Regions from separate parts of the Parabacteroides sp. AF27-14 genome, predicted to be linked through region 2. Evidence: riboswitches for the same ligand, from Rfam matches in the RefSeq annotation. Region 2 holds a riboswitch; each other region holds the start of a gene.
What was found. A riboswitch is a leader RNA that binds a small molecule or an ion and turns the genes downstream of it on or off. The one in region 2 is predicted to bind cobalamin.
Positions count from the first base shown of each region.

Region 1: it holds a riboswitch for cobalamin, as region 2 does, so the genes downstream of both, DWY79_RS15860 (ABC transporter substrate-binding protein) here and DWY79_RS13995 (TonB-dependent siderophore receptor) in region 2, are expected to answer to the same signal.
Region 3: it holds a riboswitch for cobalamin, as region 2 does, so the genes downstream of both, DWY79_RS11615 (sirohydrochlorin cobaltochelatase) here and DWY79_RS13995 (TonB-dependent siderophore receptor) in region 2, are expected to answer to the same signal.
Region 4: it holds a riboswitch for cobalamin, as region 2 does, so the genes downstream of both, DWY79_RS14540 (porin family protein) here and DWY79_RS13995 (TonB-dependent siderophore receptor) in region 2, are expected to answer to the same signal.

Region 1 covers NZ_QTLZ01000017.1:7,230-14,982, reverse strand. Annotated here, with positions in the region: gene proS (proline--tRNA ligase) at 1-351, shown strand, start outside; gene DWY79_RS15875 (formate--tetrahydrofolate ligase) at 449-2,116, opposite strand; gene DWY79_RS15870 (hypothetical protein) at 2,510-3,022, shown strand; gene DWY79_RS15865 (precorrin-2 C(20)-methyltransferase) at 3,071-3,775, opposite strand; cobalamin riboswitch at 3,842-4,041, shown strand; gene DWY79_RS15860 (ABC transporter substrate-binding protein) at 4,104-5,267, shown strand; gene DWY79_RS15855 (iron ABC transporter permease) at 5,277-6,314, shown strand; gene DWY79_RS15850 (ABC transporter ATP-binding protein) at 6,316-7,329, shown strand; partial or broken gene DWY79_RS23395 (AraC family transcriptional regulator) at 7,494-7,592, shown strand.
Region 2 covers NZ_QTLZ01000013.1:54,017-61,769, forward strand. Annotated here, with positions in the region: gene DWY79_RS13990 (putative transporter) at 84-1,766, shown strand; cobalamin riboswitch at 1,876-2,081, shown strand; gene DWY79_RS13995 (TonB-dependent siderophore receptor) at 2,119-4,122, shown strand; gene DWY79_RS14000 (DUF5074 domain-containing protein) at 4,143-5,507, shown strand; gene DWY79_RS14005 (ABC transporter substrate-binding protein) at 5,507-6,625, shown strand; gene DWY79_RS14010 (FAD-binding and (Fe-S)-binding domain-containing protein) at 6,689-7,753, shown strand, end outside.
Region 3 covers NZ_QTLZ01000009.1:142,903-150,655, forward strand. Annotated here, with positions in the region: gene DWY79_RS11605 (PepSY domain-containing protein) at 1-376, opposite strand, end outside; gene DWY79_RS11610 (TonB-dependent siderophore receptor) at 395-2,776, opposite strand; gene DWY79_RS11615 (sirohydrochlorin cobaltochelatase) at 2,923-3,840, opposite strand; cobalamin riboswitch at 3,968-4,165, opposite strand; gene aspT (aspartate-alanine antiporter) at 4,252-5,949, shown strand; gene DWY79_RS11625 (bifunctional aspartate transaminase/aspartate 4-decarboxylase) at 5,962-7,611, shown strand.
Region 4 covers NZ_QTLZ01000014.1:80,121-87,873, forward strand. Annotated here, with positions in the region: gene mutA (methylmalonyl-CoA mutase small subunit) at 1-1,836, shown strand, start outside; gene scpA (methylmalonyl-CoA mutase) at 1,849-3,996, shown strand; gene coaW (type II pantothenate kinase) at 4,126-4,980, shown strand; cobalamin riboswitch at 5,000-5,203, shown strand; gene DWY79_RS14540 (porin family protein) at 5,495-6,103, shown strand; gene priA (primosomal protein N') at 6,191-7,753, shown strand, end outside.

The sequences.
Region 1 (7,753 bases), on a different contig from region 2:
GTAATGCGCCGTGATACTTTGGAGAAGGAGACGATCACTTGTGATGGCATTGAGGAATACGTGAAGAATCTGTTGGAGGAAATCCAAGCGAATATCTTCAAGAAAGCGTACGATCACCGTGAGGCTAACATCATAAACGTAGATACGTATGAGGAATTTAAGGAGAAGATCGAGGATGGCGTCTTCATCATGGCCCACTGGGATGGAACCCCGGAAACAGAAGAATTGATCAAGAACGAGACGAAAGCTACGATCCGCTGTATTCCTTTAGCTGGTGATAAGACTCCGGGTAAGTGTATGGTGACAGGTAAACCGTCGGCTTGCCGGGTACTGTTCGCCAGAGCTTATTGATCGCCCCCCGGTTTCGGGGCGAGAGTGGTTATAAAAAAGGTACGCCTTACTGAATGTGTGAGGCGTACCTTTTTTATTTAAATTGTTTTACTGTCTATTAACTCAATCCCTCAATCATGCCATCCACGATATCGATCTTTCGGGCTTGCGGCTCTTTAGGGAGCCCCGGCATACGCATGATCTCGCCCATGACGACAACGATCATCTCGGCTCCGTTATTGATGATTACATCTCGTACTTTTAGTTCGAAGTCCTTGGCAACCCCATAAGCTTTCGGATCGGAAGAGAATGAATATTGAGTCTTGGCGATGCAGATCGGATAATGGGAAATACCCAAGCTTTCGATCTGACGCAATTTTTTATCGGCCAAAGTCGTATAAACAATCGAAGAGGCTCCGTATATCTTCTGGGCCACTTTTTGTACCTTCGTACGGATCGGATCATTCAGATCATATGTATATTGTAAAGGAGCGGAAGGATGATTTTCGATCGTATCAACCACTAAGCGGGCAAGCTCCGTACCCCCTTCACCTCCTTCGGAGAAAACGTTATTCATGGCGAATCCAACCCCTTTTTCCTTGCAATGCTCAGCCACTAAAGCGATCTCCTCGTCCGTATCGGTAGCGAAACGGTTGAAAGTCACGATTACTTGCTGTCCGAAGCTCTTCATATTCTCAATGTGTTTATCTAAGTTAGCGAATCCGTTCTTTAATCCTTCGATATTCGGTTCCTTGATTTCTTTTTCAGGAACGCCACCATGAAGTTTTAAGCTCTGGGCAGTCGCTACGATGACTGTCAGTTTCGGTGAAAGCCCCGCTTTTCTACATTTGATATTAAAGAATTTCTCCGCACCCAGATCAGCGCCGAAACCAGCCTCCGTAATCACATAATCTCCATAAGTAAGAGCCATTTGGGTGGCCAATATGGAATTACATCCATGGGCGATATTAGCGAAAGGACCTCCATGTACAAATGCGGGAGTATTCTCCGTTGTTTGTACTAGGTTCGGCAGTAATGCGTCTTTTAGCAATACGGTAATAGCTCCGGCTATGCCAAGATCATTTACCGTGAAAGGCTTATCTTCGTTTGTATAACCCAATAAAATATTTCCGACACGTCGTTTCAAATCCTCTATATCCGTAGCCAAGCAAAGGATCGCCATGATCTCTGAAGCGGGAGTGATGTCAAATCCGGTCTCGGTAGGGACACCGTTCGCCGAGCCGCCTAGACCCGATACGATGTTACGTAAGCTACGGTCGTTTACGTCAAGAACCCGTTTCCATTTGATCTCCTTCAATCCCTCGCAGGTGTTGCGAGTCTGATAAATATAGTTATCCAATAAAGCGGTAATCATATTGTGGGCGGAAGTAACCGCATGAAAATCCCCTGTAAAATGCAAGTTGATGTTTTCCATGGGAAGCACTTGGGCATATCCACCTCCGGCAGCACCACCTTTCATGCCGAAACACGGGCCAAGAGACGGCTCACGTAAAGCGACCACCGCTTTCTTCCCTATTTTATTCAGCCCTAAAGCCAGACCGATCGAAACCGTAGTCTTTCCGATTCCCGCTTTAGTGGGAGTGATAGCGGTCACTAAAATTAAATTATGCTGGTCCATTTGCTTTTTATCGATCAAATGGATAGGAACCTTGGCAATATACCTGCCATAATTTTGTACTTCCTCACGAGGGATACCTAACGTTGTCGCAACTTCCTTAATTTTACGCAAGTCTGTTTCTCTTGCTATCTCAATGTCCGATTTCATGTGCTTTATGTAAGTTTATATAGTTTGAACAAAGTAAATCTAATTTATTATAATAACAAAATGATACGGAACAAGGTTTTCCCCCTTTATGGAATAAGAAGATTGTGTTATTTTGATATTTTTGTGCGAAAATGGCGATGATCTCGCTTTTTGTGATAGCTGTTAGGCTTGAAATTGAACTTTTTGTAAAGTGAACTTTGCAAAAATCATACGTTTTGCTTGTTGCACTCTTAAAGAATTATAAAATAGTCTTTAAAATTATCCGTCTATGATAATTTGATTAATTTTGTGGTGTCACAACGATAAAAAGAAAGCTAAAATGGTTTGAGTGTGATAAATTGAAATAGATGAGAGATTAATAACATTAGCAATATAATATGTAAATTTAAGGTTATGTCAACAGTAAGATTTAGTCAGGTTACATTTGCTACTAAATCGTGGGTAGCAGAAGCATGGGAAAAGATGGTAGTGGAATTGTTTAGCGGTCGTGTCGTAGCGGAAGTCAAACAATTGGATGAAGTATGTGAATCAAAGTGGGAAGTAGAATTGAAGAAGCTTCAAAACGAGGTTCATTCTTTATGTCATCATGCGATCCATCAATTGCTCCCGATAGCCGGCTCTTATCAACAGGCATTACTGGATGACGTTGCCCAAGCCTATACGGTATACGCTCCGGAAGAAGCAGAGTCTATCTTCAACCGGGGAAACCAAGCGATCGAGGATATCAAAGGGCATGTATCGGGTATTCGCTACAACGCTTGTAAAATGCGTGAGGCGAACCGTAAAGTAAGCGAGTTGGAAGATATGCACGCAAAAGCGATCATGTACCATAATTCAGTGAAACCTTATATGGATACACTTCGTTTCCATATCGATCAGCTTAAGCATATATTGCATGTAGCGTAATAAGATGGGCTGTCCGGGTTTGGTTACTCTCCGGGCAGCCTTCTTCTTTTAGCGAGGTTGGATAATCAGTAGGGAGAAATAGGGGAAATCCTTGGAATGTATAGTGGCGATATCAGTAGTATAATATTCTTTTCCTGTTCCTACATTCTCGAAATAATGAAAAACCGCCTTATCCGCATACTGCCGGATACAAGTATGAATAGCCTCTTGGCAACCCGGTAATTTCATGATGACGATGATCATTCCATTTTCTATTTTTGCCGAAAGTTCATCGAACGACGCAGTCCCGGGGATTACATTAATTTGCTCCTCTTGTTTTACGATATGTATCCCGGCCAAGGCACCTGCCGCTATAAATGCCGGAATTCCTGCGATTCGATCGACCGGGATTCCTGCTTCCTCGAATTTATCGTATACATATTGTATAGATGAATAAAAACCAGCGTCTCCCTCGGCGACGATCACGATTTGTTTTCCTTTCAAATATTCAGCTTGGGCATCCAGAAACAATTCGTTATAAGCGTTTAACGCATCTGTCCGTTCCTTACTCATTGGCAAAATAAACGGATGGATCAAGGATTCGTCTACCTCAATAGCTTTCAATATATCCGTCGCCCGAGATATGATTCCATGCTTGCCTTGTGTAGCAGGACAATAGATAATATCAGCCTTTTGTAATGTTTTAAGCCCTTTCAGCGTAATTAATTCCGGATCACCGGGACCTAATGAGACGAAGTGAATAGGATGATTCATGTGTATCTGTTTTTATTTGAAACGCAAAAGTCCTTAAAATTGCGGATGTATACAAATATTCTTACTACTTTTGTCGCTGTAACAGGCTCCGCTTATCTCTTTTTCCGGGAGGCGGATTAAAAGGGAACCGGGTGAGAATCCCGGACAGACCACGCTGCTGTGAACTTCTAAACATTCGGACAATACCTTGGCCACTGGTTTCGTAATCGGGAAGGCGTCTAGAATGGAAGTAAGTCAGAAGACCTGCCGGTTCATAAATAAATGTTGCTGTCCCGTGGAGCAGGACGAGAGTAACTGTCAATGATCAACTGTCAATTAAACAAGGATTATGAATAAGTTTATAGCGGGTGGATGCTTGCTTTTATCGGTATTGACTTTATCATGTACTTCAGGTATCCGTGAAAAAGGAGAAATAGGGAAGACGGCTTCCGTAGAGCAATCCGCATTCTCGCAAGAGCAGGTTAAGCCTTTATACGCCCAAGGATTCAAGCTTACCTATGCGGATCAATATGTCTTGGCTGATATTCAAGATCCTCAAAACGAGGAAAGCACCACGTTTCATTATGCGTTCGTAAAAAGAGGTTCGAAACCCACGGGGATTCCCGTTGATTATACGATGATAGAGCTTCCTATCCGAAGCGTTATCTGTATGACTTCCCTGCAATTATCGAATTTTATTAAATTGGGTGCCTTGGATAAGGTCGTTGGGATTACCAGTACACGGCATTTGTTCAATAAAGAGATGAACGAACGCCTGAAAGAAGGTAAAACCGCAAAGATCGGTATAGAGGGAAATTTCGATAACGAGGTTATCATGAGTATGAATCCTGATTTGATCCTTGTATCGCCATTCAAGCGGGGAGGCTATGAGACGCTGAAAGACGTGGGTATCCCCTTGATTCCCCATTTGGGTTATAAGGAGACTACGCCATTGGGACAAGCTGAATGGATCAAGTTCATAGGCTTGTTGTTAGGGGTAGAGAAAGAGGGCAATGAGCGTTTTGCCGCCATTGAGAAGAGGTATAATGAATTAAAGGAACTTACGGCGGATGGCAAGGTTAAAAAATGTCCGATCGTTTTTAGTGGCGAGTTACGGGGTGGAAACTGGTATGCCGTAGGAGGAAAGAGTTTCTTGGCACAGCTTTTCAAGGATGCCGGCGCTGATTATTTCTTGAAAGACGATGAGCGATCCGGTGGTGTTACATTAGACTTCGAGACGGTCTATAACCAAGCGGACGATGCTGATTTCTGGCGTATCGTGAATAGTTTCCCGGGAACGTTTAGCTATGAGGCATTGAAAGAGCAAGATCCTCGTTATGCGGATTTCCGTGCGTTCCGGGAGAAAGGGATTATCTATTGTAATATGAAGAACACGCCGTTTTATGAGAGTATGCCGACAGAACCGGAGATCGTCCTAGCGGATTTGCTTCATATCTTTCATCCGGATTTATTACCGGATCATGAGCCGGTCTATTATTCTCGACTTAAATAAGGAACGCTGATGAGACATTCAAATACCCTATGGATGCTGGCGATTGTCACGGCTATTTTTGTTCTAATCTTTTTGAATTTGGTGTTGGGGTCAGTCTCTATTCCTCTTCAATCGGTTTGGCATATTATCTGGAATTCAGGAAATGAGCCTATTACATGGCAGAATATTATCTGGAAATCCCGACTACCACAGGCATTGACAGCGTTGGTAGCGGGAGCAGGCTTATCCATCAGCGGCTTACAGATGCAAACCGTTTTCCGTAATCCATTGGCCGGACCTTCGGTCTTAGGTATCAGTTCGGGAGCGAGCATGGGTGTCGCTTTCGTGGTGTTGTTAAGCGGTAGTTTAGGGGGCGTTGCCTTGAGTAAACTTGGTTTTATGGGGGAGATCGCCTTATCGATAGCGGCCGTGATCGGTTCCTTATCCGTGATGGCGCTGATCGTGTATGTTTCCCAAAAGGTAAAAGGAAATGTCACGTTGTTGATTATCGGTGTGATGATCGGTTACGTGGCAAACGCCGTGATCGGTGTACTTAAATTCTTTAGCGTCGAGGAGGATATCCGTGCATACGTGATTTGGGGATTGGGTAGTTTCGCCCGTGTTTCCGGTAATCAGATGACGTTGTTCGTGATTCTTATGACAGTCTTGATCCCTCTCTCGTTCCTGCTTATCAAGACCATGAACTTGATGCTTCTTGGGGATAGCTACGCACGCAATTTGGGACTTAATATCAAGCGGGCCCGTTTGTTGGTTATCACCTCGGCCGGGGTCCTTACGGCGATTGTCACGGCTTATTGCGGACCTATTATCTTCTTGGGGCTAGCCGTTCCGCATTTATGCCGGGCCATATTTCAAACTTCCGACCATCGGATTTTAATGCCTGCGGTCTTATTCGCAGGTGCGGCGTTGGCGTTGATCTGTAATTTGATCGCCCGTATGCCGGGGTTCGAGGGAGCGTTACCTGTCAACTCGGTAACCGCTTTAGTAGGTGCTCCTGTAGTGGCCTCGGTATTATTTAGAAAACGAAAGAATGAATTGAACGAGTAAGATGAAACAAGATACGATTCATATTAACGGCCTTTCGATCGGTTACCATTCTAAGAGTAGTACAAAGCTGGTAGCTAAAGGTATACACTCTACGATCTATAGTGGTGAATTAACCTGTTTGCTGGGTGCTAACGGGGTGGGGAAGTCTACTTTATTGCGCACGTTATCGGCTTTCCAACCTAAATTAGATGGGGAAATATTGGTCCTAGGAAAAGATATAGATGCTTATTCCGATAAGGAATTGAGCACCACGATCGGTGTCGTGCTGACCGATAAATGTGAGATCCGGAATATGTTGGTACGGGAATTGGTCGGGATGGGACGTAGCCCGTATACCGGCTTCTGGGGCAAGTTGAGCAAGGATGATAAGCGGATCGTGGAAGAATCCATCGCCCTTGTCCGCATTGAGGAACTAGCATCCCGCATGGTCCATACCTTATCGGATGGAGAACGCCAGAAAGTGATGATCGCTAAGGCGCTCGCTCAGGAGACTCCGGTTATTTACTTGGATGAACCTACCGCATTCCTTGATTTTCCCAGCAAGGTAGAGATTATGCAATTACTCCATCATCTAACCCGGAAAACGAATAAGACGATATTTATGTCCACTCACGATTTGGAGCTGGCTCTCCAGATATCGGATAAGATCTGGTTAATGGACAAAGCGAATGGTATCTCTACCGGTACCCCCGAGGATTTGGCATTGAGTGGTCATCTAAGCAATTTCTTCGCCCGGAAAGGGATTGTTTTCGATAAGGATACCGGATTATTCCGTATAGATAATCAATTCTCCCGACAGATCCGCCTCGTTGGACATGGCCAGAAATACGCTATGGTGCGTAAAGCGCTCCAGCGAAACGGAATTTTGGCGAATCGGGAAGTGGAATCGAATATCTGGATTGAGACTGGCGATTTAAAGACCACCCACTTTATCATCCATGAGACTTCCGGCGGTACCTATATCACCCAAACGATAGAAGAATTACTTGCCTATTTTGATACTGAAAAATCATAACTATGTTTTTCTTCATTCATAGTTATGAATTTTTTCCATTCAAATCCATTGTTTTAAAGTAAGCTAGCTTCGTCGGCTTTCCTGTAATTGCTTGAAAGATACATACAACTTTAATTCCACCATTCCTGTCACTTCTACGGCTGTGTGGAGTACAGGTGTTGTATAAGCATACGAAATCACTGATTACAGACAATATAAAACTCCTACTTGATTATTGTGAGCGGTTCTATGACCGTCAATTCGAAACGCGGGAGAATGTGAATCAATTCAACGTCATGTAACAATATGAAGTTTGCATGTATGGATCTTTACACGGTTCTTCCGTCGGGAATCGTGCTAGCTCGTGCGTGCCTTTCCGGACAGTAAGTCCTAAATGTTAAATGAGTAGTGAGATGTAAAGAGACAAACGGTAAAAAAAACGATA
Region 2 (7,753 bases):
TAAATGTTCAATATGTGTATCTCTGCCGAAGTGATTCGCCAGAGGTACTTTTTTATCTTAAATTAATATATACATGAATAGATATGGAATGGATTAATGAATTGTTATGGGGAGAAGGGGTAGGGCATTCTATCCTTTTGTTATCCGTTGTGATCGCTCTGGGGATCCAGCTTGGTAAACTGAAGCTATTCGGTATCTCTTTAGGGATTACCATGGTACTGTTTGTCGGGATCTTTCTCGGGCATTTCGGTTTTACGGCGAATCCGTCGGTCGTTCATTTTTTTAGAGAGTTTGGTTTGATCTTATTTGTTTACTCGGTAGGTATGCAAGTAGGCCCCGGATTTTTCTCTTCGTTTCGAAAGGGAGGGATCACGTTGAATATGCTTGCTTGCGGTATTGTTTTTCTAGGGGTGATTACTGCCTTGATTATACATTATATTACAGGCATTCCTATACCGACAATGGTAGGTATCTTATCCGGAGCAGTGACGAATACACCGGGATTGGGCGCTGCTCAACAGGCTTATTCAGATATGACGGGGATCTCGGATGAAACGATCGCTTTAGGATATGCGGTTGCCTATCCGTTAGGTGTGATCGGCATTATCTTGTCGATGATTTTTATCCGTTATGTTTTCCGTATCTCTTTTGCGAAGGAGACGGAACAATTGGAAGAAGAGACGGATACGGAATCGGGAGGAGAGGCTGTACCTATCTCTTTGGTGGTGAAGAATCCGGCGATTTTTGGTCGTAGCGTAAGTGAGCTATCTAAATTGTTGGAACACCGTGAATTTGTTATTTCCCGTATTTTACGTAACGATACGAATCGGATAGAGATCGTGGCGGGGAACACGGTATTGAATGGGGATGATAAGATTTTTGTTATTACCGCAGAGCATGACGTGGAGGCGATAAAGACTTTTATCGGTCAAGAAATACAGATGGATCGTAAGCAATGGATTCCGGCGGAAAGCCAGTTTATCAGCCGGCGTATTTTGGTTACCCGGTCTGAAATCAACGGTAAGCAATTAGGGGCTTTGCAGTTACGCCGTTTACATGGAATTAACGTGACTCGGATCAATCGTGCGGGGCTGGAGTTGGTAGCTACTCCTAATCTGGTCTTGCAAATAGGCGACCGGGTGACAGTGGTCGGTAGTGAATTGGCGGTGGAGAAAGTTGCCGAGACGCTGGGTAATTCAATGAAACGCTTGAATGAACCTAATTTGGTGACTATTTTTGTTGGTATAGTTTTGGGTATTATCGTGGGAAGTCTTCCTATTAGTTTTCCGGGTATTCCTCAACCGGTGAAATTAGGATTAGCGGGAGGTCCGTTGATCGTTGCGATATTGATAAGCCGGTTCGGTTATCGTTATAAATTGGTTACTTATACCACGCAAAGTTCTAATTTACTATTGAGGGAATTAGGAATCACGTTGTTTCTCGCCTGCGTGGGATTGAGTGCGGGTGAAGGTTTTGTCGATACGATAGTCAATAAGGGTGGTGTAGCTTGGATCGGTTATGGTTTTATAATAACGTTATTGCCTCTACTGATTATCGGTTGTGTGGGAAGGTATTTTTATAAACTGAATTATTTTACGTTGATGGGATTGATTGCGGGAAGTACGACCGATCCTCCTGCGTTAGCCTATTCCAATATGGCGGCAGGAAATGATGCGCCGGCGGTTGGATATGCGACGGTTTATCCATTGACCATGTTTTTGCGTGTGTTGACCGCACAGTTAATGATATTATTCTTTTATACATAGAATAAATATTTTGTTGTTAGTAATGTTTAGAAAAGTGTAAACTCCCTAGCCTTCCGCCGAAGTGATTCGCCGGGGGGCTTTTTTGTTGCTAATCAAAAAGTAAACATGTATCTTTGCGGCCAATCAAGGTGTAGATGTTATCGATTCCGATAATAATCAGTAAAAGGGAATCCGGTGCGAGTCCGGAGCTGTACCCGTAGCTGTAAGTCCTTGGAGCCCCGGCAAATCTTGTTGCCACTGCCTATCGGATAGGCGGGAAGGTAGCCGACAGAGGGTGGACGAGCCAGAAAACCTGCCATGATTTTGTTATGCGACGTTTCGGGTGAAGACGTTGGTAAATCTAAATGTTGCTATGCGAGATTTATATCTTATAAGATGCCTATGCGTTTTTAGCGCATGGTTATTCTCTTTGGGTGTCGCTTACGGTCAACAGATCGATACGACGGCCTATCACGAGCTTTCCGGGGTGGAAGTGGTGGAGAAGGTACGTCCGTCGGTCACCCGTGAAGGTACGCCTTTGCAAATTATGGACCGGGCGGGAATCGATCGCTTGGGAGTACAAGACCTATCCGAGGCCGTGAAACGCTTCTCGGGAGTTACGGTACAGGATTATGGGGGGATCGGAGGATTGAAAACGGTCTCGGTACGTAGCTTGGGGGCGAAGCATACCGCCGTCAGTTACGATGGGGTGACGATTACGGACGCGCAAAGCGGGCAAGTCGATATCAGCCGTTTCTCGTTGGATAATGTGGAGATGGTTTCCTTGTCAATCGGGCAGTCGGATGACATTTTCCAAACGGCAAGGGTGTATGCTTCGGCAGGCGCCTTGAATATACAAACCGGAAAGCCCACGTTTAAAGACAAATCGTTTCATACTTATCTTAAGGTTAAGGGAGGTTCCTTCGGGCTTTTTAATCCTGTGCTGCATTATGATCAAAAATTAGGAAAGCGTTGGAGCGCATCCTTACATGGTGATTTCGTGCGTGCGGATGGACAATATCCCTATACATTAATTAATGGGGAATTGGAAACGAGAGAGAAGCGAAGAAATAGCGATATCCATTCTTTCCATTTGGAAGGTAATCTATTCGGCGATTTTGGAAGGGGAGGCGAACTTTCCTTTAAGGCGTACTATTTTGATTCGGAGCGGGGGCTTCCCGGTTCTGTTAATTTATATAACAAGAACACTTCTGAACGATTATGGGATAATAACTTTTTCGTGCAATCGGGGTATAAGAATGTTCTTAATGAGAAATTTACGCTACGGGCCATGGCTAAGTATAATTATGCTTTTACTCGTTATTTAGATATAAATGATAAATATGCTGCGGGCGAACAAGTCGATTTGAATACACAGAATGAGTATTATGGCTCTGTAGGTTTGCTGTATACTCCTATAAAGTATGTATCGGCGACGTTGACTACGGATTTAACTCGCTCTATGCTGGACAATAATTTTGTGAACGGCCCTAATCCAAAGCGAATGGCCTCTCAATCAGTACTAGCGGTGCAATATAAGAACAGTCGATTCACGGCTACCGCTAGTTTATTGGGAACATATATCACTGATAAAGTGGAGCAAGGGGAAAAACCGGATGATAAGAGGCGTTTATCCCCGGCTGTAAGTTTGTCTTGGCGGCCATTCTCGGAAAGTACTTTGCGGATACGTGCCTCTTACAAAGATATATTCCGGGTTCCTACATTTACGGACTTGTATTACCTCCGTATGGGAAATACAAATTTGAAACCGGAAGAAACTTCCCAATATAATGTAGGGGTAACATGGAGTTCTTCCTGTGGGGATTGGCTGCGGCATTTCAGTATTTCGGCGGATGGATATTATAATACGGTGAAAGATAAGATCGTGGCTTTACCTACCATGTATGTTTGGAAGATGATGAATATGGGCGAAGTGGATATTAAAGGGGTAGATGTAAATTTATCTACACAATTCCGATTGCCCTTACGAATGAGCTTGCTTTTGGCTTCCACTTATTCTTTTCAATACGCGGTTGATGTGACAGATCCGGAAGCTAAGAATTATAAGGATCAGATTCCTTATACACCTCGTCATTCTGGCACGGTTTCCGTAACCTTGGAAAATCCATGGGTAAATGTCTCTTATATACTGACTGCGGTTGGTGATCGTTATGCATTGCCGCAAAATATAGATCGGAACAGGATTGATTCTTATATAGAACAGAGTATTTCTATAAATCGAGATTTTCGTTTTCGATATTTCGGTTTGCGTTTGCAAGGTGAATTGTTAAATCTTGCGAACGTGAATTATGATGTTATTCAGTATTATCCCATGCCGGGCCGTTCTTGGCGTTTAAGTATTTGTTTATCCTATTAGTAAACTATAAAAGTAAAGTAATGAAAAAGAAGAATTTAGTTTGTGTCTCTGCCTTGTGTGCATTGATGTCTTTCTCGTTTGTCAGCTGTGATGATGACAATGAGCCTTCACTGAACATACCAAATGTATCTGTAACTAATGTCAGTTTTACGGATGAGAATCCGGAAGCTTTAAAAGTTAGCGGAACCTTAAATTGGACAGCTCCGTCTTCTGTTGACAATGTAACAAAGTACGTGATTTATGGTTCCTCTGATGGAACCGCTAAAGATATGAAAATTGCGGAGGTAGAAGTTGGAACACATTCATATGCTATTACGGATGTCGTAAATATAGGCTATTTATTAGTTATAGCCGCAAATGCGGAAGGTGAGTCTTCTGTTTATGCTTCCGTAAGAGTTATTGATTTTGTGAAGGATAGTTCTTTCATGGCTTTATATTTCTTGAATTCGGGCAATATGGGAAATAACAACTCTTCTTTATATATGTACGACATAGAAAAGGATGAGGTTGTCCCCGATTATTTCTTGGCTCAAAATGGCAGGGGGCTGGGAGATACGGCACAGGATATGATCGTGTATGGCGATAAGATGTATATCGCGGTATATGGAGAGTCTACGATAGAAGTGACAGATCTGAAGGCAAAATCCATTAAGCAAGTCAAGACAGAGGGGCAGCCCCGTTATATGGTATCAGAGGGTGGAAAAGTCTATATTAGCTATTATAATGGATATGTCGCTCGTTTGGATACCGCATCCTTGGAGGTTGAGGCGAAAGTAAAGGTCGGACGGAATCCGGAACAATTGGCGGTATCTTCTAATAAATTGTTTGTCTCAAACTCCGGAGGTATGGATTACAGTACCGAGGTTGGGTATGATAAAACGGTATCAGTGGTTGATCTGTCTACTTTTACAGAGATAAAGAAGTTGGATGTAGTATTGAATCCCACACGGATACAGGCGGATGAGCAAGGAAATGTATATGTGGTTTCTATGGGTAACTATGCGGATATACCCAATACGGTACAAAAGATAAATACGGAGACTTATGAGGTTACTTCCCTTACGAATTGTCCAAACGCAACGGAGATGGCCTATGAGGATGGCAAGCTATTTCTGTTCTATGCGCAATGGGGAATGTCTAGCCCTGCATTTTTAACATTTGATACAAAGAGCCAATCTGCGGGAACGAGCTTTATTACAGATGGAACCTCAATACAATCCCCTTATTCAATCAGTGCCGTGGGTGGAAATGTCTATGTCGCAGAGTCTGATTATAAGAATAATGGCGATATCTATTGTTTCGGAGGTGACGGTAAATTGTTCAAGAAGTTTGAGGCCGGTTTAAATCCCATGAAAGTAGTCCTCGCTCAAAAAGATAATATCTAATGCGATTACTGATTCTCTTAGGGTTCGCTTTCTGGATGGTGGCATGTACGCCATCCGGAAAGCAAACTTCTTCCAAGGAAGCTCTTTCCTCTGATAGTATTCAATATGCCCAAGGTTTCACGGTTCAGCGCTTTGATACCTATATAATGGTGGAAGTTCGTGATCCGTGGGATAGCACCCGTCTGCTTCAACGCTATTTATTGGTAGACCGGACAAAGTCGGTTCCCGGCGGATTACCCAAAGGGACGATCGTGAAGGTCCCGGTAAAAGATATTGTGATTTATACTTCTGTCCATGCGGCTATTATTGATCAACTGCACGAAACCGATAAGGTTATAGGCGTTTGTGAGCCTCGTTATATGGATACTCCTGCCATACAAGAGGGTATACAGGCCGGAAGAATCGCTGATTTAGGTGAGGCTACCTCTCCGAATATAGAGAAAATGATAGAGATCGGCGCGGAACTCGTGATAGCTTCCCCATTCCAGAACAGTAGTTATGGGCCTGTCGAGAAGATAGGGATACCCATTATCGAAGGAGCCGACTATATGGAGGCATTTCCTTTGGGGCGTACGGAGTGGATTCGCTTTTATGGTTTGCTATTCGGAAAGGAAGGGATGGCCGATTCTATATTTAAAGAAACAGAGCAAGCCTATTTGTCTCTAAAGGACTTAACCGCAAATATAGATAATCGTCCTACTGTTTTGTCGGAGAAAAAGTTCGGCTCTTCGTGGTATGTACCATCCGGAGATAGTTATATGGCTCATCTTATCGAGGACGCCGGAGCTGATTATATGTTTAAGGATTTACCGGGTGCCGGAAGTACCCCCTTAGCGTTTGAGACCGTGTTTGATAAAGCGATCCATGCGGATATTTGGCTTGTTAAATATAATCAGTCTTCTGAGATGACCTATAACGATTTACGCTCCGAATATACTCCTTACGAGAATTTCGACGCTTTTAAAAAAAAACGGATTTATACCTGTAATACAGGTGCAGTTCCTTATTACGAGGAATTCCCTATACATCCGGAATATTTATTGAAAGATTTAATCTGGATTTTCCATCCGGAGCTAGTATTCGGGTATTCTCCCCGTTATTTTAGAGAAATGCCCTGATTGTCTTAAAGGTTTCATATCTTTGTTGAAATGTCGTTTCTAGACAAATAAAGGTATTAGACTATGAAGATAAAAAAGGTATATGCTGATGCTTTAACTACATTAGCGAAGGGAACAGATGCCGGGATTTACAGGTTGAATCCCAAACGAGTTGAAATCGTGAGTCGTGAGCAAGATGTAAAACGTGTTCTTGCTGAATGTGAGAAGACTGGTAAATCTGTAACCTTTAAAGCTGGGGGGACCTCTTTATCCGGCCAGACTATTACAGATTCTGTATTGATGGAAATCAGTCCTGACTATGGAAAGGTTAAGATTTCAGGAGATGGGAGTTTGGCTAAATTCCCTTGTGGTATAACTGGAGAAGAGGCGAACCGCTGGTTGAAACCTTATGGCCGTAAGCTAGGGCCTAGCCCTGCCTCCATCAAATCCGCACGTATCGGCGGGATCGTAGCGAATAACTCGAGTGGTTCTAGCTATGGTATTATCCATAACTCCTATAATACGGTCCGGGATATGGAGATTATCTTTGCGGATGGAGCCTTTTTGGATACTTCTTCGTTAGCGAGTCGCAGGGATTTCATGCAAACGCATATAGGCTTATTGGAGAAGTTGATGAATTTCCGTTTGGAGATCTTGTTGAATCCAGACATGGAAGACCGGATTCTATCTAAATATGAGTTGAAGAATACATGCGGTTATGGAATGAACTCTTTCTTGGATTATACCGATCCATACGATATACTCATGCATTTAATGGTTGGCTCGGAAGGAACCTTAGGGTTTATTTCTTCGGTTACTTTCGAGACAGTCCCCGATGAGGCTTTAAAAGCTTCCGCCTTGATTTATTTCCCCTCTTTGATGGAGGCGTGCAGAGCCATAGCCCCGTTACGCCAATGCAAAGTGTCCGCCGCCGAGTTGATGGATAGAAACGCCTTACATGCGGTAGAGGATGAACCGGGGATGCCGGAGATATTACATTCTTTACCCGAGGATGCGGTAGCGTTGCTGATCGACACGTCTTCTAATTCGGAAGAAGAACTTCAAATCCAATTCCGGGATATAGAGGAGCGGCTAGCAGATATACAGACCTTATATCCGGTATCATTTACGACCGATCCGAAGCTTTAC
Region 3 (7,753 bases), on a different contig from region 2:
AAGAGGTATTCCATAGTGATGCCACACGTTGGATACGATTCCAGTCGATTACGGGTAATCTTTCCGTCGAGTCGGCAGGAATATCATAGCTCCCTTTCTCCGTCCGGATATGAAAAACAGTTTGTCCCAAATAGCTGTTTAAGGTAACATGGCTTATCCGCTCGTTCTGCGGTAAACGTTTCTCTATCTGGTCTAACGAAGGAAGATTCTCCAGAGAGAGAATATCCATCTTCGCCCGTTTATCGGCCCGATCCGCTCGCGGGAACGTATGGTAGATCATTACCAATCCCGATAGGAACCAAACGAGGAACAGGATACTGAGCGCCGTGCCCAGTATCCTGTGTATAAATTGCATGATCTTTGTCAATAGATTCATGAGCGTATGTTCTATATATTATAATGTATAGAAGATAGCCACTTGGAAATTACGAGGCATGCTTGGCACTATCTGTTGTCCGAGCGCTTGGTTATAATAATTGTTGTCAAACAAGTTATTCAAGTTGAATGTAAGGTGAATATTGTTGTTCAACAAATAAGACATACCGAAATCGGTTACCCAATACGGATCGAACCAAGAGTTGTTAGATGTATTACGGTATACTTTACCGGTATAACTGCTACTCAAGTGAAATTCCAGATTCTTCAAGACACCCCGAGGGATGGTATAACTGCCGTATGCGTAGAAAGTCTGGTTCGGTACGTTGCTCTGCCAGTTTCCTTCTTGGCTATTCAATTGTTGCTTTGTCTCATCCGGGTTATTGCCATAGATAGCCTCGATCAATTCCGGATCCTTTATTTCTTTCATCTCCCGGATCTTGGAGTCGTTCAATCCATAACCGATCGTCAGCGCTAAGGTGCTTACCGGAGAAAGAGTGACATCAAAATCAAAACCTTTGGAATCTTGTACACCCACCTGTCCGATTACACTCATCGTGGTAGTCTCGCCGTTTACTTCCTCTTGATAGTTGTTGGTCAACGTAGCCGTACTGTTCATCTTCCGGATATAGAACAAGCTGGCATTGGCGCTTAATATATTGTTCAATTGATATTTAAGACCCACCTCGGCTTGGTATCCTTTCTCCGGCTTAAATACTTCCTCATTGCGAGCAGGCTCGAAACGATTTCCATCACCTCCTACATAAATGACGTTATCTTGATAGAACGTACGGATCGGCTTGAAGAAAGAGGCGAAAGACGCATAAATGGATGTATTCGGATGGGGCAGATAGACCGCTCCGAAACGATAAGTCAACGCCTTATTCTTTATCATATTGAAGCTTGAATGCTCCTCATACTCACGTCGTCCGGTAGGAGTTGTAGCGCTGGCGGACATATAACGGAAAAAGTCGTAACGTAGAGCGGCTAATACCTTCCATTGCTCGTTGAACTCAACCATATCTTGAAGATAAAGGCTGTTGGAATAATGATGCGTAACCGTTGCTTTCGAGAATTTACTGGTCATATATCCCATGCTATGCGGATCATAAACGGATACATGCGAATAAAGGCCGGGACCCTGAACATCATCTCCTAAATTATAGCCCGAATAGCTGGTACGATTCAAGGCGACGAAAGAGTAACCTCCCATATACGTATGCTTTATCTCACCCGTCCTGAATTTACCGCTTAGCTCGAGCGTATTGGCTACCGTCTTGGCTATATGGGAGAAGCGAAGCGGGAAAGAAAGATATACACTGTCCAAACAGATATATTTTTTCTGGCCGTTTTTCATATAATAATGATCATAGATCGGATCATCACTTTCGAGATAGTCGAGGGCTTCCGTCCCAAAATAGTTGATATCGTCGTTATTGTAAGAAAGGCGATCTGTTAGTTTCGCGCCGTTCCAAAAAGTATGTGTGTATTGCGTCGATACGTTCCATGCGTGATTCTTCATAAAGTCGGACTCGTTATTGTAGCGAGCCTCACGGTCAAGTCCCGGTAGCATCTCATTTTTATGGAGATATAACTGTCCTGTTTGCACATTATATACATCATTTGCCATTAAATCGGGAAGACCGATCTCCGTCCCATAGAAGTCGCGGTTAAAACCTCCGCGAACATCTAATATGTCACGTTCCGTCATTTTAGCTTGCAATGCCAGATAACCGGAAAAGCGACGGTTGCCATTATCACGCCAGCCCTCTTGATCGGAAAAGTTGACATTGGCGTAATAATTGACCGGACCGACCAATTTACCGCCCATGCCAAGTGTCGCCTCTTTATTCTCGTAACTACCGTAGGCCAATCGAGCATTAACGCTCTGTTTCTCTGACGGGGATTTACGAACGATATTCAAGGTTCCACCTACGGCTGAATGTCCGTAAAGTACAGAAGCCGGTCCCTTTAATAATTCAATAGACTCGATACAGGATAGATCGGGTACGGGATAAGAGTTGTTTATTGCCGAACGTTCATCGCGGATACCGTCTATCATCATGATAGAATGATCGAAACCACGGATCGACAATTGTTGAAATGCGCCATAAGATGTCTGGAATCGTACGCCCGGCATAAAGCGTACCGCATCTTGGATATTACGGATACCTCGCAACTCCAAACTACTCGCCGTAATGCTATTAATTGAAATAGGAAGATATTTCATAGGTACGTCCAACTTCGTGATTTGTGGACGTGGCTTGCGTGCGGCGGTCGCTACGACTTCTTGAATATTGAATGTCGTATCGGCGAAATTCGTGTACTCATTCTTGTGTTGTGCCTGCATCGTACTGATACATAAGGCTGTCAACGGTAAGATTGTCAAAACTCTTTTCATATATTTAGCATTATAACTGTTTATTGTATGCATGTGAAATCCCTTTCGAAAGAAATTCCATTTTCCTTCGAATGAAAATTTAGTTTCTTTCGGAAGGAATTACTTTTTCTTCCGAAAGGAATAAAACATAGATTTGGAGAACTTTTTTAGTCCTTCTCTACCGCATAAGCTTTCTTCTTATCAACGATATCGATCATCTTATGTTTAGCCATGAAACGGGCATGTTCGATGAAAATCTTCTGAATATCCGGATTCTGTCCCAGACCTTCCATAAATACGCTTACCTCGTAGCCTTTCTTTTCCAGTTCCTCTTTCCAATCACCGGCGATATCGTTTTTCGCATGGTCTCCAGCGACAAACATAAATGGCATTAACACGACTTTCTTCGTACCATTGGCTTTTACTTGAGCTTCCATCGTATCAAAAGAAGGATAACCTTCAATAGTTCCTACGGAATAATTCTTGAACCCCTTCTCCTTCAACATATAATCCAACATGGCATATTGGGCCGTTGCTGGAGTATAAGTGCCATGACCTACTAATAATGTAGCGCCTTCCTTCGCCCCATTTTTTATGATAGCAGCGATTACTGCCTCATAATCTTCCGGCGTATACAATAGGGGATTGCCGATTCGGATTTCCTTGAAAGAAGACTTCATGGCGGCAACGTCTTTACGTAAGGATTCCATCTCGATACCTTCGATTATATTCGTGGATTGGATCAAGATGTGCGTATAACCATCAGCCTTTAACTTTTCCAAGGCTTCGATCGGGTTTAGTTTCTCTATGCCACGAGCTTTTAAGCGGCGCATTACAATGCGAGAAGTCCATGCCTCACGCAACTCAACATCTTTGAAAGCTTCTTTCGCTTTTTGATTGATCGCGTCGATTGTCAAGGCACGGGTATCATCATGGGTTGTTCCAAAATGTACCATCAATAAAGCGGCCTTATCGCCCGGTTGTAAAGAGGCGAATAAATCGGATGCTACAAAATTCTCGCCATCGTGCGCACGACAAACTAGGCTGATGACCAGCAGGAAGAAAGATAGTAAGTGTTTCCTCATCATATGAATATATTAATAATTAGATTACATATCAATCCCACGGAGACAACGTATTATTCCGTCTCCAACATCTTTTAGATATAGGTGATATTTCTATCCTCTTAATTACTCCTAACCCCGGGAGGAATTAATCATTACTTCGCTTGGCAGGTTTCCTGACTGGCTCGAAAAGCAACCTTCCCATCTTTCTTAAGACAGTGGCATAGCAGAACGCTTTCCTTTTCAAGAGCTTCACAGTAGCGGGCACTGTTCCGGATTCTAACCGGATTCCCTTTTATAGAATTGTCGGTAGACAAACTCTATCACCTAAGCGGTCGCAAATTTATATAAATAATCCCGAAAAGTAACAACATCTTTCAAAGAATCCCTGTTTCAATAGCATCTTTTTTGTTTAACATCAAATAAATAGATATGGAATGGATAACTAATTTACTTCAACATTATCCGGAGCTAGCTATTTTCATAACCTTAGCTCTCGGTTTCTGGATTGGCAAGTTTAAGATAAAGAAGTTCACGCTGGGAACGGTTACCAGCGTATTATTGGTCGGTGTATTGATCGGGCAATTAAAAATCGATATAAGCGGACCGTTAAAGTCCGTCTTTTTCTTGATGTTCCTCTTCGCTGTAGGATATAGTGTTGGGCCACAGTTCTTCCGGGGATTGAAAAAGGAAGGTCTTCCTCAAATGCTTTTCGCCGCCGTCATGTGTGTGTTTTGTTTGATCGCTCCTTTTTTGTTAGCGAAACTTATGGGATATAACGCAGGCGAGGCCGCAGGATTATTGGCGGGCTCCCAGACGATGTCGGCAGTATTAGGAGTTGCCGAAGATACGATCGGACAGATGAATATTAGCGATACGGATAAAAGCGCTATGGTAAATGTAATGCCCGTGGCCTATGCGGTAACTTATATTTTCGGTACGGCAGGATCCGCATGGTTAGTGAGTGATATCGGGCCACGTCTTTTAGGAGGACTCGACTACGTGAAAAAAGCGTGTAAAGAGCTAGAGGCTAAAATGGGAAATAACGACGAGAGCGAGCAACCGGGCTTTATGCCTGCTGCCCGTCCGGTAACTTTCCGGGCCTATAAGATTAGTAATGAATGGTTCAAGGATGGCAAAAGCGTAAAGCAGTTGGAGGTATATTTAGACCAATTGGGACGGCATTTGTTCGTGGAGTGTGTCCGTATTAATAATGTAGTAACCGATGTTAAACCGGATTTGGTTTTACATACCGGAAATGAGGTTGTTCTAAGCGGTCGCCGAGAATTCGTGATCGGAGAGGAGAACTGGATTGGCGACGAGGTCAATGACATTGAATTGCTCGATTTTCCGGCAGAGACGTTACCCGTACTAGTGATCCATAAGGAATACGTGGGGAAAAAGATCTGCTATTTACGCAATCAATCGTTTATGCATGGTGTTAGCATCAAGTCCGTAAGGCGTGCGGGTATCAATATCCCGGTCTTGGCCGCTACGGTGATAGATTCTGGTGATATGCTGGAATTGGTAGGCATGAAATCAGAGGTAAATAAAGCGGCGACGGCTTTGGGATATCCCGATCGCCCAACCAATCAGACCGATTTGATTTTCGTGGGTATCGGTATTTTCTTAGGGGGAATTTTAGGTTCGCTCGCGATTCATTTCGGGGGTGTCCCGATTAGCCTAAGTACGAGTGGAGGTGCTTTGATAGCCGGGCTCGTCTTTGGATGGCTTCGTTCTAAGCATCCGACCTTCGGGCGTATTCCGGAGCCTTCCGTTTGGATATTAAATAATTTGGGGTTGAATATGTTTATCGCCGTAGTCGGTATCACGGCGGGTCCCAGTTTCGTGACCGGATTGAAGGAAGTCGGTATAAGTTTATTTATTATCGGTGCTTTAGCGACATCTATCCCGCTTATCATCGGTATTCTGATGGGACGTTACGTTTTTAAGTTCCACCCGGCTATTACTTTAGGTTGTACGGCGGGTTCACGTACGACAACTGCCGCATTAGGAGCGGTGGAAGATGCCGTAGGAAGTGAGACTCCAGCCTTAGGCTATACCGTTACCTATGCGGTGGGTAATACTTTATTAATCATCTGGGGTGTCGTTATTGTGCTAATCATGTAATATATATAATGTATGGACAAGAAGAAAATACATGTCACGAGAGAATATGAGAAAAAGATGTCGGAGATTAGCCCTTTCGAGCTAAAGAACATCTTGATAGAGTTAGCGGATGAGAGCGCTCGTAAAAGTACGCACATCATGCTGAACGCAGGAAGGGGAAATCCAAACTGGATCAGTACGGTTCCACGGGAGGCATTCTTCCTATTAGGGCAGTTCGCCTTGGAGGAATGCCTGCAGGAAACCGAATTGGCAGATGAGATGGCCGGAGCCGCAGGGGTTCCCAACCGCAAAAGGATCGCGTCTCGCTTCGTACAGTTTCTAAAGAAACATGCGCAATCTCCCGGCGCTACTTTATTGAAGGGTACCTATGAATATCTGGTCACGGAAAAAGGTGTAGATGAGAATGAGCTTGTATATGAATGGGCGGAAGGCGTCATTGGTGATCAATATCCGGTTCCCGATCGTATCTTGAAATATACAGAAATGCTCGTGCGGGATTATTTAGACCAAGAATTATGTGATAACCAGCCCCCTGAGGGAATATTCGACCTTTTCGCTACCGAGGGCGGAACTGCCGCCATGTGTTATATCTTCGATACCTTGCAGCAGAATTTCTTGTTGAATAAGGGAGATAAGATCGTTCTCTTCGCTCCGGTATTCACTCCTTATATAGAGATTCCGGAACAGGCTCGTTATCTTTTTAATGTCATAGAGATAAAAGCCTTGAAGATGACAAAAGACGGCTATCACACGTGGCAATATCAAGAAAAAGATTTAGATGTCCTGAAAGATCCTAGCGTGAAAGCTGCTTTCATAACAAACCCGAGCAACCCGCCTTCATACGGATTGACAAAAGCATTGATGAATAGGATCGTTGAGATCGTACGGAACGACAATCCCAACCTCATGATTATTACGGATGATGTGTATGCGACATTTATTCCGCATTTTCGCTCGATGATGGCCGAATTACCAAAGAATACGTTATGTGTCTACTCTTTCTCCAAATATTTCGGGGCAACCGGATGGAGATTGGCGGTAATCGCTTTACATCAAGATAATATTTACGACCGGATGATCCGTGAATTGCCAAGAGATAAACAGGAGCTTCTAAAAAAACGATATAGCAGTCTATCCTTACATCCCGAGGATATCCGCTTTATTGATCGTATGGTAGCCGATAGCCGTCAAGTAGCCTTGAATCATACGGCCGGTCTTTCCTTGCCACAGCAAACACAAATGTCTCTGTTTGCGTCTTTCGCTCTATTAGATGCGGAAAATACCTATAAGAAAAGGATGCAGGATATGATCCACGAGCGTTTACACACATTGTGGGAAAGCACCGGATTCACCTTATTAGACGACCCTTTGCGTGCGGGATATTATAGTGAGATCGATATGCTTGTCTGGGCTAAGAAATTCTATGGGGATGATTTCGTGGAATATCTAAAAAAGAATTACGAACCTCTGGATGTCGTTTTCCGTCTGGCACAGGAAACTTCCTTGGTTTTACTGAACGGAGGAGGTTTTGATGCTCCCGAGTGGTCTATCCGCGCATCTTTAGCCAACCTTAAACGGGAAGATTATGTCCGGATCGGAGAGGGTATCGCATCTATTTTGCATAGTTATGCCCAAAGATGGAAAGAAAGTCTCGATAAGTAGAAAAAACAGCTCCAAGGCTTGAACAAAACGGGCTAATGGTACGTTTTATTAATAAACGTGCGATTAGCCCGTTTTTCTAAGTTATCCGGGAGATTATAAATAACCTCTATAACCTCATAGAAATTATCGAACAAATTGTATT
Region 4 (7,753 bases), on a different contig from region 2:
TTCTCAGAATTCGCTCCTGTGTCTACTGAAGAGTGGATGGCGAAGATAACGGCCGACCTGAAAGGGGTACCGTTTGAGAAAAAGCTTGTTTGGAAGACAGGCGAAGGATTTAATGTAAATCCTTTCTATCGTGCAGAAGACATCGAGGGTTTAAAGACTACAGAGTCTCTTCCCGGTGAATTCCCTTATGTTCGTGGAACGAAGAAAGACAACGATTGGAAGGTACGCCAGAACATTGAAGTTTGCTGCTTCAAGGGTGCTAACGAGAAAGCACTTGACCTTTTGACGAAAGGTGTTACTTCTCTTGGGTTCATCATCAAAGGTGATGAGGTGAACGAGGAGAATATAGCTACTTTATTAGAAGGTATTTGTCCGGCTTCCGTAGAATTGAACTTCAACACTTGCAACTGCAAAGCGGAGAAGTTGATCGGTATCTTGGCTGACTACTTCAAAGGCAAGGGTGTCGACGCAGAGAAGTGCTACGGTTCTGTAAACTATGACGCTTTCAAGAAACCTTTAGTAAAAGGTAAAGAAAACAGTGAGTGGGTAGAAGGTGCCGCAGCTGTGCTCAAAGCTGGACAGGCTTTGCCTAACTACCGTGTATTGGCTGTAAATGCGTTCCTTTTCAACAATGCTGGCGCTTACATTTCTCAGGAATTAGGTTACGCCTTGGCTTGGGGTAACGAATTGATGGCAAAACTTACCGAGGCTGGTTTCACCGCTGACGAGGTTGCCAAGAAAATCAAATTCAATTTTGGTATCAGCTCTAACTACTTCATGGAAATCGCTAAGCTCCGTGCGGCTCGTTGGTTGTGGGCCGAGATCGTAGCCGCTTATAAGCCGGCCTGCGAATGCGCTTGCAAGATGGTTGCTCACGCACAGACTTCAGAGTGGAACATGACGGTTTACGATGCTCACGTAAACTTGCTTCGTTCTCAAACTGAGGCTATGTCTGCCGCTCTTGCCGGCGTAGACTCTATCACGGTTCGCCCGTTTGATAAGATTTACCAGACTCCAGACGATTTCTCTGAGCGTATCGCACGTAACCAACAATTATTATTGAAGGAAGAGTGCCACTTGGATAAGGTCGTTGACCCGTCTGCCGGTTCTTATTATGTAGAGGTATTGACGAATTCCTTGGCTGATGTCGCTTGGAAGTTGTTCTTGGAGGTTGAGGAAAAAGGAGGATTCTCCGTTGCCGTGAACGCAGGTGAGATCCAAAATGCCGTTAACGCTTCGAATGTAGCTCGTAAGAAAGCGGTTGCTACCCGTCGTGAGATATTGTTGGGTTCTAACCAGTATCCTAACTTCACGGAAGTAGCTGCCGATAAGATTCAAGAAAAAGGTTCTTGCTGTTGTGGCGGTGGTCATTGCGGTGAGGCAACGATCCCGGCTCTAGATTTCTCTCGCGGCGCTTCTGAATTCGAGGCTTTGCGTATGACGACAGAGAAGAGTGGCAAGACTCCGAAGGTATTTATGTTGACGATAGGTAACTTGGCGATGCGTTTGGCTCGTTCACAGTTCTCCGCTAACTTCTTCGCTTGTGCCGGATATAAGATAATTGATAACTTAGGCTTCGATACGGTTGAGGCTGGTGTTGAGGCTGCTGTCAAGGCGGGTGCCGAGATCGTGGTTCTTTGCTCTAGTGATGACGAGTATGCAGAATTCGCTCCTGCCGCTTACAAGGCTTTGGCCGGACGTGCCGAATTCGTTGTAGCCGGAGCTCCTGCTTGCGCGGACGACTTGAAGGCTCAAGGTATCGACCAGTTCGTAAATGTAAAGAGCAATGTGCTTGAGACATTGAAAGCATTCAACGCTAAATTAGGAATCGCTTAAGTATAAACAATTATGAGACCAGATTTTAAAAACATAGATATAAAGAATGCCGGATTCGCAGCTACAAACGCTGCCGAATGGGCAAAAGCCAATGGCATCGAGCCCAATTGGAAAACACCCGAGCATATCGAGGTGAAACCTGTATATACAAAAGAAGACTTGGAGGGTATGGAGCACTTGAACTATGCTTCCGGTTTGCCTCCTTATCTACGTGGCCCGTACAGCGGTATGTACGCTATGCGTCCTTGGACAATCCGTCAGTACGCAGGTTTCTCTACCGCTGAGGAGTCTAACGCTTTCTATCGCCGTAACTTGGCTTCCGGTCAGAAAGGTTTGTCCGTTGCGTTCGACCTTCCGACTCACCGTGGTTACGATGCCGACAACGAACGTGTGGTTGGTGATGTAGGTAAAGCGGGTGTATCTATCTGTTCCTTGGAGAACATGAAAGTGTTGTTCGATGGTATTCCTTTGAACAAGATGTCTGTTTCCATGACCATGAATGGTGGTGTGCTTCCGGTATTGGCATTCTATATCAACGCAGGTTTGGAGCAAGGAGCTAAGTTGGAGGAAATGGCCGGTACGATCCAGAACGATATCTTGAAAGAGTTCATGGTACGTAATACCTATATCTATCCGCCTGAGTTCTCCATGAAGATTATCGCTGATATCTTCGAGTACACCTCTCAGAAGATGCCGAAGTTCAACTCTATCTCTATCTCCGGTTATCATATGCAGGAGGCTGGTGCTACGGCTGATATCGAGATGGCTTATACGTTGTGCGACGGTATGGAATATCTTCGTGCCGGTATCAACGCCGGTATCGATGTGGATGCGTTCGCTCCCCGTTTGTCATTCTTCTGGGCTATCGGTGTAAATCACTTCATGGAGATCGCCAAGATGCGTGCGGCTCGTATGTTGTGGGCGAAGATCGTGAAGAGCTTCGGCGCTAAGAACCCGAAATCATTGGCATTGCGTACACATAGCCAGACTTCCGGTTGGTCATTGACCGAGCAAGATCCGTTCAATAACGTAGGACGTACTTGTATCGAGGCTATGGCCGCTACATTAGGACATACACAATCTTTGCATACGAACGCATTGGATGAGGCGATCGCTTTGCCGACCGACTTCTCTGCTCGTATCGCTCGTAATACACAGATTTACATTCAGGAAGAGACTAAGATCTGTAAGGAGATCGACCCGTGGGCTGGTTCTTACTATGTAGAGTCTTTGACGAATGAGTTGGTACATAAAGGTTGGGCATTGATCCAAGAGATCGAGAGCATGGGTGGTATGGCGAAAGCCATCGAGACAGGTCTTCCTAAGATGCGTATCGAGGAAGCTGCCGCTCGTACACAGGCTCGTATCGACTCTGGTGTTCAGACCATCGTTGGTGTTAACAAATATCGTTTGCCGAAGGAAGATCCGATCGATATCCTTGAGATCGATAATACAGCCGTACGTAACGAGCAGATCGCCGCTTTGAAGGAGTTGCGTGCTAACCGTGACGAAGCCGCTGTTCAAAAAGCTTTGGCTGATATCACGGAGTGCGTGAAGACGAAGAAGGGCAACTTATTAGAGTTGGCTGTTAAGGCTGCCGGCTTGCGTGCGTCATTGGGAGAGATCTCCGATGCTTGCGAGGTGGTTGTAGGTCGTTATAAAGCAATCATTAGAACTATTTCAGGCGTGTATTCATCAGAAACTAAGAAAGACGCAGACTTCCAGAAAGCTTGCGAGCTTTGCGAGCAATTCGCTAAGAAAGAAGGCCGTCAGCCTCGTATCATGATCGCTAAGATGGGTCAGGACGGACACGACCGTGGCGCTAAGGTTGTCGCTACTGGTTATGCGGACTGTGGTTTCGACGTAGATATGGGACCGTTGTTCCAGACTCCGGCCGAGGCTGCCCGTCAAGCTGTGGAGAACGACGTTCACGTAATGGGCGTTTCTTCTTTGGCCGCTGGTCATAAGACGTTGGTTCCGCAGGTTATCGAGGAGTTGAAGAAACTAGGTCGTGAGGACATCATCGTTATTGCTGGAGGTGTAATCCCGGCTCAAGACTATGATTTCTTGTATAAGGCTGGCGTTGCCGCTATCTTTGGCCCGGGTACTTCCGTATCGAAGGCAGCTTGCCAGATCCTTGAGATCTTGTTAGGCGAATAAATGGAGTTTAGACCTTACGGTTTTTAAATAAAGAGAGGCTGGACAATTGATTTTGTCCGGCCTTTTTTAGTATTGTATGCGGGTTTATGTACTTTTGTAGCGATTATTCAATTAAAAAGGGAAAGAATCATGGGAATCGTTATAGGTATAGATGTGGGAGGTAGCACGACCAAGATCGTCGGCGTGGAGGATAAGAAGATCAAGAACCCGATGTTCGTGAAAGCTACCGATCCGGTAACCTCTTTATTCGGGGCCTTCGGTAAATATATTTATGATAATAACATCTCGCTCTCGAATATAGAGAAAGTGATCTTGACAGGTGTAGGTAGTGCTTATATCGATCAACCTTTATATGGCTTACCAACTGCGAAGACGGATGAGTTCCTTGCGAATGGGCTAGGGGCGCAATATAATACGGGACTGGACAGTCTATTGGTGGTCAGCATGGGAACGGGTACCTCCTTTGTCAAGGTACAAGGCTCCACGATCGAGCATATCGGGGGATTGGGTATCGGTGGCGGAACAATCCTCGGCTTGTCTAAGCTATTATTGAAAACGCATGACTTTCACCAAATAGCGTCTTTGGCCGAGCACGGTTCCTTGAATGATATCGACTTGCATATCCGGGATATTACGCCGCATCCGCTACCCGGCCTGCCGCTGGACGTGACAGCCTCTATTTTCGGAAAAGCGGACGCGAACGCTAAGGTTGAGGATATCGCTCTCGGTATCGTTCATATGGTCTTGCAGACCATCGGACAAGGAGCTGTTTTCGCCTCGTTAAATGGCGATATCAAGAATATCGTATTGATCGGTAACCTGACTCGCTTGCCACAATGCCCGGATATTTTCCCCCGTCTGGAGGAGATGTGCGATGTCCATTTCAAGATACCGGAGTATGCCGAGTATCGCACGGCTATCGGGGCGGCTTTATGCTATATCAGGAACCGGGAATATAAGGATATTTTTTGTGGAAAGTGTTAGGCTACATCAAAACTTTATGTATCTTTGCTACATGCTTTGTTCCCTTTCGGCAATCGCCGGATAGGGATTAAAAGGGAATCGGGTGAGAATCCCGGACAGTCCCGCTGCTGTAAGCTTCATAAACGGGTTGAGCAATACTGTTGCCACTGTTCATTCAAGTGAATGGGAAGGCGCTTAAGACCGGAAGTAAGTCAGAAGACCTGCAAGGCGTGTATATTTTCGACGGCTTCGAGGAAAGGCCGGAAGAGAACGCAAGAACCGTATCCGGTTTTTACTATTCTTTATCCAAGGTTTTCTTATCAAGTCGTCTCATGGTTTCGGATAATTATTTTGCCATAATAATTAGGGAAAGAAGCATGAATCTGACCGACGGGATGAGCTCCGTGTGTAAGATGCATGCTTTCTTTGCGTTTAAAGGACTGGGGTATTCCGTGAACACTCTATAGAGAATATTTGTTTATTATTAGAAAAGTGCGTTTATTTGCAACGAGTAATTAACAAAAGAAGTATGAATATGAAGAAAATTGTGGGACTTGTTATGGTTGCCTTGCTAGCGTTGATGGCGCTTCCGGCGAACGCTCAGCTTAAATTCGGTATCAAGGGAGGTGTGAATATATCGTCTGTTCATTTCAACTCGGACGTGTTGAAAGCGGATAACGTAACCGGCTTTCAAGTGGGTCCGATGATCGAGACGACCTTACCGTTGGTCGGTGTCGGGATCGATGCGGCGGTGTTGTATTCGCAAAAAGGTTTGGAGACGACCTCGGCTGGCGGGGTTAAGACTTCGATGAAGACGGATTATATCGATGTTCCGGTCAACTTGAAATGGAAATTCGGTTTACCGATCGTCAAGGCGTATTTGGCAGCCGGTCCGTATATCGGTTTCCGTGTAGGCGGTGATAAGTTTTGGGATATCCCGGGTTCCGTAGCGGATCAGGTGAAGGCGAAGAATTTCAGCGCAGGTCTTAACTTCGGTGCCGGCGTGGAACTGATCAGCCACTTGCAGGTGGGTTTCAATTATGGTCTGGGACTGACTGATAACTATAGTATTGAGAAGGTGAACCTCTCCGACGGTGCCGGAAAGAACCGTGGATGGTCTATCACGGCAGCGATCTTGTTCTAAATAGGTGAAAATAAAATGAGAGAGGCTGGGCTTTAGAAGTCCGGCCTTTTTTGTTATTTTTGGGCTCGTAATGAAACACCTGTTTGAATGAAATACGCGGACGTCATACTTCCCCTTCCTTTGGAGAATAGCTATACCTATCGGATACCCGAAGATCTGGAGAGAGCCGTGACTCCCGGTTGCCGGGTGATCGTGCATTTCGGGAAGAAACGATATTATACGGCTATCGTCATGGAGGTACACGACCGGGAACCGGTATCCGATTTTGAGACGAAGGAGATCTACGCTTTGCTGGATGCCACGCCGGTGCTCCGCCGTCCGCAACTCCGTTTCTGGAAATGGATATCTTCTTATTATATATGTAAGCTGGGCGACGTGTATAAGGCGGCCTTGCCTTCCGGCTTAAAGTTGGAAAGCGAGACGGCGGTTACTTATAATGAGGATTTCGAGGCCACCGCCCCCTTGCGCCCGAACGAGCAAGCGGTACTGGATGCTTTTAGCGGGGTTTTGAAATTGACGATCTCGGAGTTGGAGAAGAAGACCGGTCTTCGAAATGTTGTCCCGATCGTCTCTTCCTTGATGGTGAAAGGGGCGGTCGAGGTGAGCGAGGAGCTAAAGCGAGGATTCGTTCCCAAGACACAGGCGTTTATCCGTTTGGCCGAGGCTTACCGGGATGAGACGAAATTACAGGCGGTGTTCGAGGATTTGAAACGAGCGAAGAAGCAAGAGCTTCTGCTGGTCAGCTTCTTGGATTTAAGCCATACCTTGAATCCCGCTTTATCGAAGGAGCTTTCCAAGAAAGAGCTATTGGAACGCAGTGGTTATACCTCTGCGGTATTGGAGGGGCTGCTGAAACGGGGTATCTTGGAGAGTTACGAGAAAGAGGTGGGTCGTTTGCAAGTATCTGTCTGCCGCTTGCAAGAGCCGAATCCGCTCAGTCCGGCGCAAGAGAAAGCCTATGGAGAGATCCATGAGGCTTTCAAGACGAAAGAGGTCTGCTTGCTTCATGGCGTGACTTCCAGTGGTAAGACCGAGATATACGTCCGTTTGATCCATGAGGTCTTGCGGCTGGGGCGGCAGGTTTTATATATGTTGCCGGAGATCGCTATCACGACCCAGATCACGGAACGGCTGGCGAAATTATTCGGGGATAAGCTATTGGTCTACCACTCTAAGTTCTCGGATAACGAGCGGGTGGAAGTTTGGAATAAGCTATTGCATAACGACGAGCCTATGCTGGTATTGGGGGTCCGTTCGTCCCTCTTCCTTCCGTTTAAGGACTTGGGCTTGATTATCGTGGACGAGGAGCATGAGAATACGTATAAGCAGCAGGACCCGGCACCCCGTTACCATGCCCGTAACGCTGCCATCGTCTTGGCGGGTATGCACGGCGGTAAGACCTTATTGGGTTCCGCCACTCCCTCCATCGATTCTTATTTCAACGCTACGGCGGGGAAATACGGTCTGGTTGAGTTATCTACCCGCTACGGTGATTGCTTGATGCCGGAGATTATTACGGTGGACGTGAAGGAGCTAAAGCGCAAGAAGATCATGAAAGATACCCTTTTCTCCCCTCTGTTGGTGGAGAAGGTGCGGGAGGCCCTATCCCGGGGCGAGCAGGCGATCCTATTCCAGAACCGCCGGGGATTC